One region of the Streptomyces sp. NPDC041205 genome, then DNA from elsewhere that is predicted to be linked to it. Evidence: riboswitches for the same ligand, from Rfam matches in the RefSeq annotation. Region 1 holds a riboswitch; each other region holds the start of a gene.

Evidence for each region. Region 1 has a riboswitch for cobalamin ahead of ACZ6BG_RS20705 (CoA-acylating methylmalonate-semialdehyde dehydrogenase). Riboswitches for the same ligand answer to the same signal wherever they lie in the genome.
Region 2: another riboswitch for cobalamin. It lies ahead of ACZ6BG_RS06340 (ABC transporter substrate-binding protein); the one in region 1 lies ahead of ACZ6BG_RS20705 (CoA-acylating methylmalonate-semialdehyde dehydrogenase).
Region 3: another riboswitch for cobalamin. It lies ahead of metE (5-methyltetrahydropteroyltriglutamate--homocysteine S-methyltransferase); the one in region 1 lies ahead of ACZ6BG_RS20705 (CoA-acylating methylmalonate-semialdehyde dehydrogenase).
Region 4: another riboswitch for cobalamin. It lies ahead of ACZ6BG_RS02440 (ABC transporter substrate-binding protein); the one in region 1 lies ahead of ACZ6BG_RS20705 (CoA-acylating methylmalonate-semialdehyde dehydrogenase).

What each region holds. Positions count from the first base shown of each region.
Region 1 covers NZ_JBVIZH010000004.1:192,146-195,660, reverse strand. Annotated here, with positions in the region: gene ACZ6BG_RS20710 (acyl-CoA dehydrogenase family protein) at 1-532, opposite strand, end outside; gene ACZ6BG_RS20705 (CoA-acylating methylmalonate-semialdehyde dehydrogenase) at 538-2,037, opposite strand; cobalamin riboswitch at 2,249-2,427, opposite strand; gene ACZ6BG_RS20700 (GNAT family N-acetyltransferase) at 2,742-3,317, opposite strand; gene tsaD (tRNA (adenosine(37)-N6)-threonylcarbamoyltransferase complex transferase subunit TsaD) at 3,317-3,515, opposite strand, start outside.
Region 2 covers NZ_JBVIZH010000001.1:1,460,501-1,464,015, reverse strand. Annotated here, with positions in the region: gene ACZ6BG_RS06350 (amino acid permease) at 1-1,259, shown strand, start outside; gene ACZ6BG_RS06345 (M67 family metallopeptidase) at 1,343-1,765, shown strand; cobalamin riboswitch at 1,784-1,903, shown strand; gene ACZ6BG_RS06340 (ABC transporter substrate-binding protein) at 1,948-2,931, shown strand; gene ACZ6BG_RS06335 (FecCD family ABC transporter permease) at 3,045-3,515, shown strand, end outside.
Region 3 covers NZ_JBVIZH010000003.1:1,131,744-1,135,258, forward strand. Annotated here, with positions in the region: gene metE (5-methyltetrahydropteroyltriglutamate--homocysteine S-methyltransferase) at 1-1,636, opposite strand, end outside; cobalamin riboswitch at 1,799-2,018, opposite strand; gene aceA (isocitrate lyase) at 2,185-3,471, opposite strand.
Region 4 covers NZ_JBVIZH010000001.1:537,752-541,266, forward strand. Annotated here, with positions in the region: gene ACZ6BG_RS02435 (FecCD family ABC transporter permease) at 1-656, opposite strand, end outside; gene ACZ6BG_RS02440 (ABC transporter substrate-binding protein) at 785-1,828, opposite strand; cobalamin riboswitch at 1,887-2,072, opposite strand; gene ACZ6BG_RS02445 (VOC family protein) at 2,070-2,558, opposite strand; gene ACZ6BG_RS02450 (helix-turn-helix transcriptional regulator) at 2,555-3,466, opposite strand.

The DNA of each region.
Region 1 (3,515 bases):
CCGGACCGCTGTCGCCCGTGCGGGCCATCACGATGTACACGTGCGAGGCACCGGCGCCGGAGATGAACTGCTTGACGCCGGTCAGGACGTAGCTGTCGCCGTCGCGCTCGGCGCGGGTGCTGAGCGCGGCGGCGTCGGAGCCCGCGCCGGGCTCGGTGAGGCAGTAGCTGCCGAGCCAGTCCATGGACGTCAACGACCCGAGCCAGCGGGCGCGCTGGGCCTCGTCGCCGTACCGGTCGATCATCCAGGCGACCATGTTGTGGATGGAGAGATAGCCCGCGATGGACGGGCAGCCGGAGGCGAGGGCCTCGAAGACGAGGACGCCGTCGGCGCGGGTGAGCCCGGAGCCGCCCGCGTCCTCGGCGACGTACATCCCGCCGAGGCCGAGGTCCGCGGCCTTGCGCAGCACCTCCACCGGGAAGTGCTTCTCCTGGTCCCAGGCGAGGGCGTGCGGGGCGAGGTGCTCCTGGGCGAAGTCGAGGGTGGTCTCGACGATGGCGAGCTGGTCCTCGGTGAGCAGTGCGCTGGTCATGGCGGTCACCGCATCGTCGGGATGGTGAAGCTCGCGCCCTCCTTGGCCCCGGAGGGCCAGCGCGAGGTGACGGTCTTGGTGCGGGTGTAGAAGCGGATGGAGTCGGGTCCGTGCTGGTTGAGGTCGCCGAAGCCGGAGCGCTTCCAGCCGCCGAAGGTGTGGTACGCGACGGGGACCGGGATGGGGACGTTGACGCCGACCATGCCGGTGTCGACGCGGCGGGTGAAGTCGCGGGCGGTGTCGCCGTCGCGGGTGAAGAGCGCGACGCCGTTGCCGTAGGGGTGCTCGGTGGGCAGCCGCAGCGCCTCTTCGTAGTCGGCGGCGCGTACGACGGACAGGACCGGGCCGAAGATCTCCTCCTGGTAGATCCGCATGTCCGGGGTGACCCGGTCGAAGAGCGAGGCGCCCGCGAAGAAGCCGCCCTCGTGCCCGGCCAGGGTGAAGTTGCGGCCGTCGACGACGAGTTCGGCGCCCTCCTCGACGCCGAGGTCGACGTAGGAGCGGACGCGGTCGAGGGCGTCGCGGCTCACCAGCGGGCCGAAGTCGGCCTCGGGGTCGTCGGAGCGGCCGATCCGCAGCTCGCCGATGCGGTCCTTGAGGCGGGCCACGAGGGCGTCGGCGGTGGCCTCGCCGACCGGCACGGCCACGGAGATCGCCATGCAGCGCTCGCCCGCGGAGCCGTACCCCGCGCCGATCAGCGCGTCCACGGCCTGGTCGAGGTCCGCGTCCGGCATCACGATCATGTGGTTCTTGGCGCCGCCGAAGCACTGGGCGCGCTTGCCGTGGGCGGCGGCGGTGGCGTAGATGTGCGCGGCGATCGGCGTGGAGCCGACGAAGCCGAGCGCCTCGACGCGCGGGTCCTCAAGGAGGGTGTCGACGGCCTCCTTGCCGCCGTTGACGACGTTGAGGACGCCCGGCGGCAGGCCCGCCTCCAGGAAGAGCTCGGCGAGCCGCAGCGGCACGGACGGGTCGCGCTCGGAGGGCTTCAGGACGAAGGCGTTGCCGCAGGCGATGGCGGGGGCGGCCTTCCAGAGGGGGATCATCGCCGGGAAGTTGAACGGCGTGATGCCGGCGACGACACCGATGGGGCGGCGCAGCGAGTGCACGTCGATGCCGGTCCCCGCGTTGTCGGTGAACTCGCCCTTGAGCAGGTGCGGAATGCCCGCGGCGAACTCCACGACCTCCAGGCCGCGCTGGAGGTCGCCGTGCGCGTCGGCGACGGTCTTGCCGTGCTCGGCCGACAACAGCCTTGCCAACGCGTCGCGTTCGCCCTCGACGATCCGCAGGAACCGCATCAGGACGCGGGCGCGGCGCTGCGGGTTCCACTCGCCCCACTCGCGCTGCGCCTCGGCCGCGTCGGTGATGGCCGCCTCGGTCTCCGCGCGGTTCGCGAGCGGGACGCGGGCCTGTATCTCGCCGGTGTTCGGGTCGTACACGTCGGCGAGCGCGCCCGATGTTCCCGGGATGTGCTTGCCGCCGATGAAGTGGGTCAGTTCACGGACCATGGGAGCCTGCTCTTTCGTCAGGTGGGATCCGGGGACGGGCGCGTCCGACCGGCCGTCGGCGGCGTGCGCGGGCAGGCCGGAGTGACGGACGGAAAGGGGACGCGAACGGCCAGGGGGCCGTCAGACAGCGGGGGTTGTCGCTCGCATCGGCGGATCACCGGGGTCGTGGGTGCGCACCGGGGCCATGCGTGTCTGCTCCATCCTCGTGGACAACACGGATCACCCCACGGCCGGTATCCTGACTCCCGGATCAGCGTCCGTTCTCCCGCCTTCCCAACGGACTTCTCCGTCAGTGGCGTTGTCTCACGCGAGAACGCACTCCCCGGTCACAGTGGCGGGACCGCGCCGGATTCACACCGGCTTCCCTGCACCGCGGGCTTCGTCACGAACATATACTTGGACTTCCTAGTAAGTCCACAGCCGACGGGTTCCCACTTGCCGCGGGAACCCCCTATCCGGCTCCTACCGGGGTGCTACGCCCCCAGTTCCGTACGCACGACCCCGGCCAGCCCCGCCAGCGCGGACGCCAGGTCAGCCGCGGCCGCTCCGCCGCCCTGCGCCACCTCGTCCGAGCCCCCGCCCCGCCCGCCGAGCAGCCGCTGGTTCTCGCGGTCGGCGGCCTTGAGCCGGTCGAAGGGGTTACGGGGACTGGGGACTGGCGGGGACTCGGGAGTGCGGGCTGCCGGGGCTGGGCTGCTGGGGGACTACGCGGGCGGGAAGGTGTCGGGGCGCGCGGGGTGGCGCGGGCCGAGGAAGACGGCCGTGCCGTATCCGTTCGGCCCGGCAGGGGTGACCTGTCGCCAGCCGAGCCGCTGGTAGAAGCGGACGGTGGCGTCGGCCTTGACGGACGTGAGCAACCAGCAGCGGCCGCCGGGCGCGTCGCGCGTGACCTCTTCGAGGAGCCTGCGGCCGAGGCCGAGGCCGTGCGCGCCGGGCATGACGGCGAGTTCGTCGACCTCCAGGCCGCCGCACAGCCACGCGGCCGTGCGCTCGGCGCCGAGCGCGGCGCTGACGCGCGGATAGGAACGCGTGGCGGGCAGCGGGGTCCCGGTCGTCCAGGCGGTGGCGAAACCGAGCACCCGGTCGCCGTCGAGGGCCACCGCGCCCGTGAAGCCGGGACGGTCCAGGTCACCCGCGAGGCGTTCCAGGTAGACGTCGGCCTCGGCGGGGTCGGAGTTCCACGGCGGCTCGGCGAACGCCGCGGCGTAGACCTGCCGGATGCCGTCGCGGTGGGTGAGCAGGTCGGGGCCCGGCAGGCGGTGTATGAGGGCGTCGGTCATCAGGCGGCCCTCGCGAGCGTCGCCGTGGGGTGCAGCGCCGCGTGCTCCAGCGGCGCCGACGGATCGATCGACACGTCCAGGGGAGCCGGTTCGGCGCCCGCGCGGACCAGCAGGTCACCGACGGCGGCGATCATCGCGCCGTTGTCGGTGCACAGGCCGAGCGGCGGGACGCGCAGGGTGATCCCGGCGGCCCGGCAG
Region 2 (3,515 bases), on a different contig from region 1:
CGCTCGGCGAGCTCCTGATGTACCGGCCCGTGTCGGGCTCCTTCTCGGAGTACGCCCGTGAGTTCGTCAGCCCGTTCTTCGGGTTCGTGACCGGCTGGACGTACTGGCTCTTCTGGGTCGTCACCGGCATCACCGAAGTCACCGCGGCAGCCCAGTACATGCAGTACTGGACCCATGACTCCATTCCACAGTGGGCGTACGCGCTGATCTTCACGGTCATCCTGTACGGCGCCAACCTGATCTCCGTGAAGCTCTTCGGCGAGCTGGAGTTCTGGTTCTCGATGGTCAAGGTCACCGCGATCATCGGCATGATCCTGATCTGTGCCGGCATCCTCACCATCGGCTTCTCCGACGCCGGTGACACCGCGTCCGTCTCGCACCTGTGGGACAACGGCGGCTTCTTCCCCAACGGCATCGGCAACACGCTGATGACGCTGCAGATCGTGATGTTCGCCTTCCTCGCCGTCGAGCTGGTCGGCGTCACCGCGGGCGAGTCCAAGGACCCGAAGAAGACCCTGCCCAAGGCGATCAACACCGTGCCGTGGCGCATCGCCGTCTTCTACGTCGGCGCCCTGATCATGATCCTCTCGGTCGTGCCGTGGACGTCCTTCCAGCCGGGCGTCTCCCCGTTCGTCGCCGCCTTCGAGAAGATGGGCCTCGGCGTCGGCGCCGCGATCGTGAACTTCGTGGTCCTGACCGCCGCGCTCTCCTCCTGCAACTCGGGCATGTACTCCACCGGCCGCATGCTGCGCGACCTCGCGCTCAACGGCCAGGGCCCGAAGTTCTTCACCAAGCTCACCAAGAACGGCCTGCCGCTGGTCGGCACCACCGCGTCCGCCGCGCTGATGCTGGTCGGCGTGTGGATCAACTACCAGTGGCCGGGCGAGGCGTTCAACTACGTCGTCTCCTTCGCGACCATCTCCGGCATGTGGGCCTGGATCATGATCCTGGTCTCCCAGATCAACTACCGCCGCAAGGCCGACCGCGGCCTCGTCCCGCAGTCCACCTTCCGCGCGCCGGGCGCCCCGTACACGAGCTGGTTCGCGCTCGCCTTCATCGGCATGGTCATCGTGATGATGGGCATCGACAAGGACGCGCGGATCTCGCTGTACTGCGCGCCGATCTGGGCCGCGATCCTGTGCGTGTCCTACCTGGTCCTGAAGAGCCGCAACCCGGAGGCCGCGGCCTTCAAGAAGCGCGTGCACACCGGCCAGGCCGTCGAGAACGCCGCGGACGCCGCACCGGTCACCAAGGACTGACCCCGGACGGCTCCTGTCCAGCATGCGGGCGGCCTCGTACCACACTTCGGTACGGGGCCGCCCCGCTGCTTATCCTGGCCGACATGCTGACCATCACCCAGGCCCTCCACGACCAGATCGTCGCGCACGCGCGCAAGGACCACCCCGACGAGGCGTGCGGCGTCGTCGCGGGCCCGGCGGGCAGCGACCGCCCCGAGCGCTTCGTCCCGATGCTGAACGCGGCCCGCTCGCCCACGTTCTACGAGTTCGACTCGACGGACCTGCTCAAGCTGTACCGCGACCTGGACGACCGCGACGAGGAGCCCGTCGTCATCTACCACTCGCACACGGCGACCGAGGCCTACCCCTCCCGCACCGACATCAGTTACGCCAACGAGCCGGGCGCCCACTACGTCCTCGTCTCCACCGCCGACACCGACGACGCGGGCCCCTTCCAGTTCCGCTCCTTCCGGATCGTGGAGGGGGAGGTCACCGAGGAGGACGTCAGGGTCGTCGAGGCATACTGAGGCCGAGCTTCACGATTCACGACCCTCGAGGCGGCAGGACCCAGGAAGCCGGTGGAAATCCGGCGCGGTCCCGCCACTGTGACCGGCCGCGCCCCGCGCGCCCGGGAGTCAGGAACTGACCTGCCGCCTCCTCCACATGCACTCAGGGGACGCGGAAATCCCCTGGAGGAGGCCCGCACCCCATGCGTACCCGCGTACGTGCCCTCGCCCTGCCCGCCGCGGCGGCGATCCTGCTGCCGCTCACCGCGTGCTCGTCGTCCTCGTCGTCCGACGACGACTCCGGGAAACCCGACGCCAGGGCCGCCGGATTCCCGTACACCGTCACCAACTGCGGGACGAGGACGACGTACGACGCACCCCCGAAGCGCGCGGTCACCATGAACCAGCACGTGACGGAGATCCTCCTCGAACTGGGCCTCAAGGACCGCATCGCCGGGACCGCCTACCTCGACGACAAGGTGCTCCCCGAGTACGAGAAGGCGTACAAGTCGCGCCCGGTGCTCGCCAAGGAGTACCCCTCCTACGAGAAGCTCCTCGCCGCCAACCCCGACTTCGTGTACGGCGGTTACGCGAGCGCCTTCGCGGCGGGCGACGGCCGCTCCCGCGACGCCCTCGCCAAGTCCGGCATCAAGACCCGCCTCAACATCGAGGCCTGCGCCAAGAAGCCCGTCACGATGGACGACGTGTACCGCGAGGTGCGCGAGGCGGGCGCGACGTTCGGGGTCCGGGACCGGGCGGAGAAGTGGGTGCGCGACGCCAGGGCGGAACTGGCCGCCACGGCGAAGAAGTCGGCGAAGGGCGGCAAGGCCCCCGCCGTCTTCGTCTACGACAGCGGCGACAAGACGGCCTTCACCGCGGGCGGCCGCGGCATGGGCAACGACATCATCGAACGCGCGGGCGCCCGCAACGTCATGTCCGACCTCGACAAGTCCTTCGGCGACGCCTCCTGGGAGACGGTGGTCGACCGCCGCCCCGACGTCATCCTCATCTACGACTACGGCGCCTCCACGGTCGCCCAGAAGAAGAAGCGCCTCCTGGACGACCCGGCCCTCAAGGACGTCCCGGCCATCAAGAACAAGCGGTTCGCGGTGCTGCCGCTGTCGGACGTGGTGCTGGGGGTGCGGGCGCCGGGGGCGGTGCGGAAGCTGGCGGAGCAGTTGCGGTGAGCCGAGTGTGGCGCGGGGGCACATTTCAGCCCGTCCGGCGTTTGAGGACGAGCCGCGAAGAGGCGACAGCGGGGGTCCGGGGGCGGCAGCCCCCGGTTTCGGGAAGGGGCGGGATCGGGGAGCCCCCGGCAGGCCCCCACACCCGCACCCTCCCGTACACCCTCGTCGTCACGGCTCTGGTCCTCGGCCTCGCGGCAGCGAGCGTCGCCGCACTGGCGCTCGGCTCCGTACGGATCCCCACGGCCGACGTCGTCCAGATCCTGACGGGCAACGCGGACCCGTCCCCGTACCGCACGATCGTCCTCGACGTCCGCCTCCCACGAGTCATCCTCGGCGCGGCCGTCGGCGCGGGCCTGGCGGTGGTCGGCACCACCCTCCAGGCCCTGGTCCGCAACCCCCTGGCGGACCCGTTCCTCCTGGGGGTCTCCTCGGGCGCCTCCGCGGCAGCGGTCTCGGTGATCGTGCTCGGCCTCGGCGCGGGCATGGCGACAACGGTGACCATCCCGGCGGCGTCCTTCGCGGGCGCGTTCCTCGCCCTGCTCGTGGTGTACGCCCTCGCCCGCGAGCCCGGCGGCGGCTTCACG
Region 3 (3,515 bases), on a different contig from region 1:
GCTCGGGGCGGGAGATGTCACCGGCGAGGACCGGCGGGCGCACATAGCGGGTGCCGTACGACTGGACCCAGCCGTGCTGCGTGGCGAGATAGCCGGTGAGCTGCTCGGCGAAGTACTGCACCATGTCGTTGCGCTCGGGCTCGCCGTGCACCAGGACGTCGATCCCGGTCTTCTCCTGGAAGGAGACGACCTCGCGGATCTCGTGCTCGATGCGCTGCTCGTACCCGGCGGTGTCGATGCGCCCCGCGCGCAGGTCGGCGCGGGCCGTGCGCAACTCCGTGGTCTGCGGGAACGAGCCGATGGTGGTCGTGGGGAGCAGCGGCAGGCCGAGGTGGGCGCGCTGGGCGGCGGCCCGCGTGGCGTACGGCTGGGAGCGGCGGCCGTCGGCGTCGGTGACGGCCGCGGCCCTGGCCCGGACGGCCGGGTCGTGGGTGATCGCGGAACCGGCGCGGGAGGCCAGGTCGGCCCGGTTCGCGGCGAGTTCGGCGGCGATGGTGTCCGTTCCCTGTGCGAGGCCCTTGGCCAGGGTGACGATCTCGCCGGTCTTCTGCTGGGCGAAGGCGAGCCAGCGCAGGATCTGCGGATCGATGTCCCGCTCGGCCGCGGCGTCGATCGGGACGTGCAGGAGCGAGCAGGACGCGGCGACGTCGACCTGGTCGGCGAGGCCGAGGAGCGTCCCCAGGGTCGACAGGGACTTCTCCAGGTCGTTGATCCAGATGTTGCGGCCGTTGACGACACCGGCGACGAGGCGCTTGCCGGGCAGTCCGCCCACCGCCGCGAGCGCGTCGAGGTTGGCGGCGGCCGCGTCGGTGAAGTCGAGCGCGAGGCCGTCGATCGGGGCCTTCGCCAGGACCGGCAGGGCGTCGCCGAGCCGGTCGAAGTAGGAGGCGACGAGCAGCTTCGGCCGGTCGGTGAGGGAGCCGAGGTCGCGGTAGGCGCGCTCGGCGGCGTTGAGGTCCGCCGGGGTGCGGTCCTGGACCAGGGCGGGCTCGTCGAGCTGCACCCACTCGGCGCCGGCCGCGCGCAGGTCCGCGAGGACCTCGGCGTACACGGGAAGGAGCCGGTCCAGGAGCGTCAGCGGCTCGAACTCCGCGGCCACGCCGGGCGCGGGCTTGGCGAGCAGCAGATACGTGACGGGGCCGACCAGGACCGGGCGGGCGGCGAGGCCGAGCGCGAGGGCTTCCTTGAACTCGGCGACCTGCTTGGTGGAGTCGGCGCTGAAGACGGTGTCGGGGCCGAGCTCCGGCACGAGGTAGTGGTAGTTGGTGTCGAACCACTTGGTCATCTCGAGCGGCGCGACGTCCTGGGTGCCGCGGGCCATGGCGAAGTAGCCGTCGAGCGGGTCGGCGTCCACGGCGGAGCGGTGCCGCTGGGGGACGGCGCCGACCATGACACTGGTGTCCAGGACGTGGTCGTAGTACGAGAAGTCACCGGTCGGCACCTCGTGGACACCAGCCGCCGCCAGACGCTGCCAGGTGGAGCGGCGCAGCTCCGTCGCGGTCTGGTTGAGGGCGTCGGCGGTGACGCGGCCCTTCCAGTACCCCTCGATCGCCTTCTTGAGTTCACGGCCTGCGCCCTGACGGGGGTAGCCGTACACGGTGGCCCGTGCTGCCGCGGCTGCGGACTTCGCTGTCACGGAAATCTCCTTCGCGAGATGACTCCTGAGAATCCCGGGACGGGACGCGGACGCGAAGGGATGACGAACAAGACGGACCACACACACGCCACTGGCATGGTGCTCCGTCTGGTATGTACGCCGACCCGCCCACGAGGTCACCGGGATATCCGCACGCGATCGGTCACGTACGGGCAACGGGCAGGTCTTCGGACTCGCGGGCACGTCTGCCGGGGCAGACACCTACTGGCCGTCGCTTCCCAGGCCCCGTTCATCGGGCCCAGTGCGTGTGACGGCGGTCGTTCCCGCTCACCGCTGCGGGGCAGTCCCGGATTCCCACCGGGTTCCCTCTTACGACGCGCCTGCCTGGCGGACAGGGCGAACCAGCTGCACGCGTCAGGTTAGAGGGTGGACGCGGTCCTGGGCAGCACTGTTCACATTCCGGAACGTGAGATGAGACACGAGTGCGAGCCGTTTGGGCGCACGTGTGAAGGGGCGTGGCCCGGCGGAATCCGCTGGGCCACGCCCCTTCACACGGCGGCCGGGCCCCTCGGCCCGGCGCGGAGCACCTAGTGGAACTGCTCCTCCTCGGTGGAGCCCGAGAGCGCGGTGGTGGAGGAGGCCGGGTTGACGGCGGTGGACACCAGGTCGAAGTAGCCGGTGCCGACCTCGCGCTGGTGCCTGACGGCGGTGAAGCCGTGCTCCTGCGCGGCGAACTCCTTCTCCTGCAGGTCCACGTACGCGGTCATGCCGTGGTCGGCGTAGCCGCGGGCGAGGTCGAACATGCCGTGGTTGAGGGAGTGGAAACCGGCCAGGGTGATGAACTGGAACTTGTAGCCCATGGCGCCCAGTTCGCGCTGGAACTTGGCGATCTGGTCGTCGTCCAGCGCGGCCTTCCAGTTGAAGGACGGCGAGCAGTTGTAGGCCAGCATCTGGTCGGGGTGCTCGGCGTGGACGGCCTCGGCGAACTCGCGGGCCTGGGCGAGGTCGGGGGTGCCGGTCTCGACCCAGATGAGGTCGGCGTACGGGGCGTAGGCGAGGCCGCGCGCGATGACGGGGGCCATGCCGTTGCGGACGCGGTAGAAGCCCTCGGCCGTCCGCTCGCCGGTCACGAACTCGGCGTCGCGCTCGTCGACGTCGCTGGTGAGGAGGTTGGCGGCGAGCGCGTCGGTGCGGGCGACGATCAGGGTCGGCACATCGGCGATGTCGGCGGCGAGGCGGGCCGCGTTGAGGGTGCGCACGTGCTGAGCGGTGGGGACGAGGACCTTGCCGCCGAGGTGGCCGCACTTCTTCTCCGAGGCGAGCTGGTCCTCGTAGTGGATACCGGCCGCGCCCGCCGCGATCATCGCCTTGGTCAGCTCGAAGGCGTTCAGCGGGCCGCCGAAACCGGCCTCGGCGTCGGCCACGATCGGAGCCAGCCAGTCCACGGCGGAGTCGCCCTCGCTGGTGGCGATCTGGTCGGCGCGCAGCAGCGCGTTGTTGATGCGGCGGACCACCTGCGGAACGGAGTTGGCCGGGTACAGCGACTGGTCGGGGTAGGTGTGCCCGGCCTGGTTGGCGTCGGCGGCCACCTGCCAGCCGGACAGGTAGATCGCCTGCAGCCCCGCCTTGACCTGCTGCACGGCCTGACCGCCGGTCAGCGCGCCGAGCGCGTGGACGTAGTCGAGCTCGTGCAGTTGGCGCCACAGCCGCTCGGCGCCGCGCCGGGCCAGGGTGTGCTCCTCGCGGACGCTGCCGGAGAGGCGCACGACGTCCGCGGCGCTGTAGGTGCGCTCGATCCCCTGCCACCGAGGGTCGGTCGCCCACCGCCGCGCGAGCTCCTCGGCCGTCGCCGTCGTCGTCCCTGCCTGTGCCATGACCGTCTCCTGGAGATTCGTGAACTGTGCGAACATCTGGCACT
Region 4 (3,515 bases), on a different contig from region 1:
GCGTGCAGCAGGCACACGGTGAGCGCGACGACGAGCACCGCGCCGCACGTCCAGACGTCCGTCCAGGCCGCGCCGCTCAGCGAGCCGAGCAGCCAGAACAGCACACCGCGGGTGGTCTCGGCGTCGGCCGCGGTGAGGACGACGAAGGAGGTGAGCGCGGAGAAGAGCTGCATCGCGGCCACGCCGGACAGGACCACCCGGTCCGTGGTGTCGCCGAGGGTGTGGCTGAGCAGCAGGACCAGGGCGAACGACAGGACGGCGCCGATGAACGCGCCCGCCGACACCGTGAGCGCTCCCCCGCCGACGCCGAGGACCACGACGGCGACGGCGCCCGTGGACGCGCCGGAGGAGACGCCGAGCACGAACGGGTCGGCGAGCGGGTTGCGCAGCAGCGACTGGAGCACCGCCCCGCACACGGCGAGGCCCGCGCCGCACACCGCCGCGAGGACCGTGCGCGGCATCCGCAGGTTCCACACGATGCCGTCGCGGATCGGCGTCAGCTCCGCCTCGCCCCAGCCGAGGTGGGCCGCCACGGCCGACCACACGTCGGGCACGGAGATGTCGGCGGGGCCGATGGTGATGGCCACGGCGATGGAGAGGAACAGGACCGCGAGTCCGGCCAGGGAGAGGAGTGCGCCGCGCAGCGCGGCACGCAGGCGCCCGGCCGGGGATGCCTGTCGTACGTCACCGGGCGCGGTCTCGTACGACGACGCGTCACCGGGCGCGGCCTCGGAGGACGCGTCACCGGCCACGGCGCCACGCGAACCGCTGTCCGCGGCGCCCCTCACTTCGTGAGGCCGAACTCGCGCAGCGCCGCCGCGACTTGTTCGATGCCGTCGACGGTGCGGATGCTCGGGTTCAGGGCCTGACCGCTGAGCAGGACGTAGCGCTTCTTCTTCACCGCCGTGAGGTTCTTCGTGGCCGGGTTGGACTCCAGGAACTTGATCTTCTGGCGGGCGCTCTCGGCGGACTGGGACCTGCGGGTGAGGTCGCCGATGACGAGGACGTCGGGGTCGCGGTCGGCGATGGTCTCCCAGTTGATCTGGGGCCACTCCTCGCGGGTGTCGGCGAAGGCGTTCTTCACGCCGAGTTCGCGGGTGATGACGCCGGGGGCGCCGCAGCAGCCCGCGATGTAGGGGGACTCGGAGTTGGCGAACCAGTACATGAGGGTGGTGTCGGAGGCGTCGATGGACTTCTTTGCGCGCGCGGCCCGGGACTTGAGGTCCGCGATCAGCTTCTCGCCGCGCTTCTCCACGTCGAAGACCCGCGCGAGGTCGCGGATCTCGCCGTACACGGTGTTCATGGTGAGGGTCTTGGTGCGGGTGCCGTCGTCGTCACCGGCGTTGTCCTTGCCCGCGCAGTCGGTCGGCGAGACATAGACGGGTACGCCGAGTTCGGTGAACTTGGCGCGGTCGGCGACGCCGCCCTTGCCGACGGTGTAGAGGAACGACGCGCTGACGAAGTCCGGCTCCTTGTCGAGCACCTTCTCCAGCGCCGGGTAGCGGTCGGCGAGCCGCGGGACCTTGGCGTTCTCCTTCTCCAGGCCCTTCAGGACGGGGTCCGTCCAGGTGCCGGTGCCCACCATGCGGTCGGCCAGGCCGAGGGAGAGGAGGATCTCGGTGGAGCCCTGGTCGAGGGAGACGGCCCGCTTCGGCGGGGCCTGCACCTTCGTCCGCTCGCCGCACGCGGTGAGGGTGACGGGGTAGCCCGCCCGCGCCTTCTCCGACGTCTTCGCGGGCGAGCCGCCGCACGCGGTCAGCAGGACGAGGCCCGCGCTCAGCAAGGCGGCGAGGGGTGTACGGCGAACGCGTCGCGTGGTCGAAGGCACACGTCTTCCCGAGTCTCAGGGCTCATGCGCGGAGCCTGGTCTGCGAACTCCGCCGCCCGTGCGGACGGCGGTGCCAGCAGGTCTTCGGACTCGGGTTCGTCCGGGCGGGGCCGCCTTCCCGGGGTCCGTGGACTCCCAGTGGCCGCTGGCCCCGCCCGTCCCCCTCACCGCTGCGCGTCAGTTCCGGACTTCCACCGGATTCCCCGACCCAGGTGCGGGTACGACTGGCGTCCGCAAGCTATCACTCCGGCGCGGCATCACTCCTGGTCGGGGCGGGCTCACCGCGGTAGGTGCCGAAGGACCACTTGTTGCCCTCGGGGTCGGCGACCGCGAACTCGCGGCTGCCGTACGGCTGGTCCTCGATCTCGCGGATCACCTTCACACCGGCGGTGGTGAGGCGGAGGTAGAGGTCGTCGACGTGGTCGGTGACGACGTACGCGCCGAACGTGCCCGGCCGCAGGCACCATTCGGCGGCCTTCGGGTCGTAGCTGCCGAGCATGACGCCGCCGCCCTCGGGCCAGTCGAGCTGGGCGTGGGCGACGCGGTCGCCGTCCTCGTGGACGGCGGTGCGCAGGAAGCCGACGGTGCCGACGAGGAAGTCGATGAGGGCGGGGGCGTCGTCGGCCTGGAAGGTGGCCCAGACGTCGGGCGCGCGCCGGTTCGCAGGGGCCTGATCGGCCTGACCGGTCTGCGCGCTTTGCGTGCTCTGCGGGGTTTCGTTGCTGTTCATGCGTCCCAGTCTTCGCCGCCCGCGTGCCCTCCGGCTTGGATATTCCGGCACTCCTCGGCCATCCAGGCGCTGGGGCTCACGCCCGTGTACTGCCGGAAGTCCCGTACGAGGTGGGAGTGGTCGTAGTACCCGCAGTCGGCGGCGATCCGGGCGAGGTCGGGGCGCGCGTCCGCGGCGACCGCGCGGACGACGGCCGCCTTCGCGTGCTGGAAGCGGATGAGGCGGGCGGCCTGTTTGGGGGTGACGCCGGTCTCGGCGCGGAACAGCGCGGACAGCCGGCGTTCGCTGAGGGCGACGTGCGCGGACAGGCCGCGCAGGGTGCCCGCGCCGCGGTGCCGGGCGAGCCAGGCCCAGGCCTCGCCGACCTCGGGCCGCACCGCCCCGGCGCGCTCGGCGTCGGCCGCGCGGCGCGCCAAGTAGGCGTTGAGGAAGGCGAACCGGTCGCCCCAGGCTTCCTGCTCGCAGAGGCGTTCGCGTACGTCGGCGGCCAGGCGGCCGAGCACGTCGGTGCCGTCGGTGACGAGCTGCCCGGCCAGCTCGGCGGCGGGCAGGCCGAGGAGCGCGCGGGCCGCGAGCGGGTGCACGGCGAGCTGGATCCCGGCCTCGTGCTCGGGCTGGACGACGTACGCGGGCCTCTGGTGCAAGCCGCCGACGACGATGTCCGTGCGGACGGCGTCGGGGCCGGTCGCCTCGCCGGGGGTGCGGCCGGTGGTGACGGGGCCGTCGAGGGAGAAGATCAGCGTGAGGTACGGGGACGGCAGGCCGCGGTGCAGGGCGGGGCGCCGGCCGCTGCTGCGGTAGCCCACGGCGGACACGACCAGGCCGCCGGGCGGGGGCGCGGCGCGGACGAACTCGCGGGAGGCGGCGGCGCCGTCCCGGGCGGTGATGTCCGTAGCCGTGAGGCCCATGACCCCATTGTGCGCGGGCGCGGACGGGCCTGTCGTCCGGTGCGGCTAC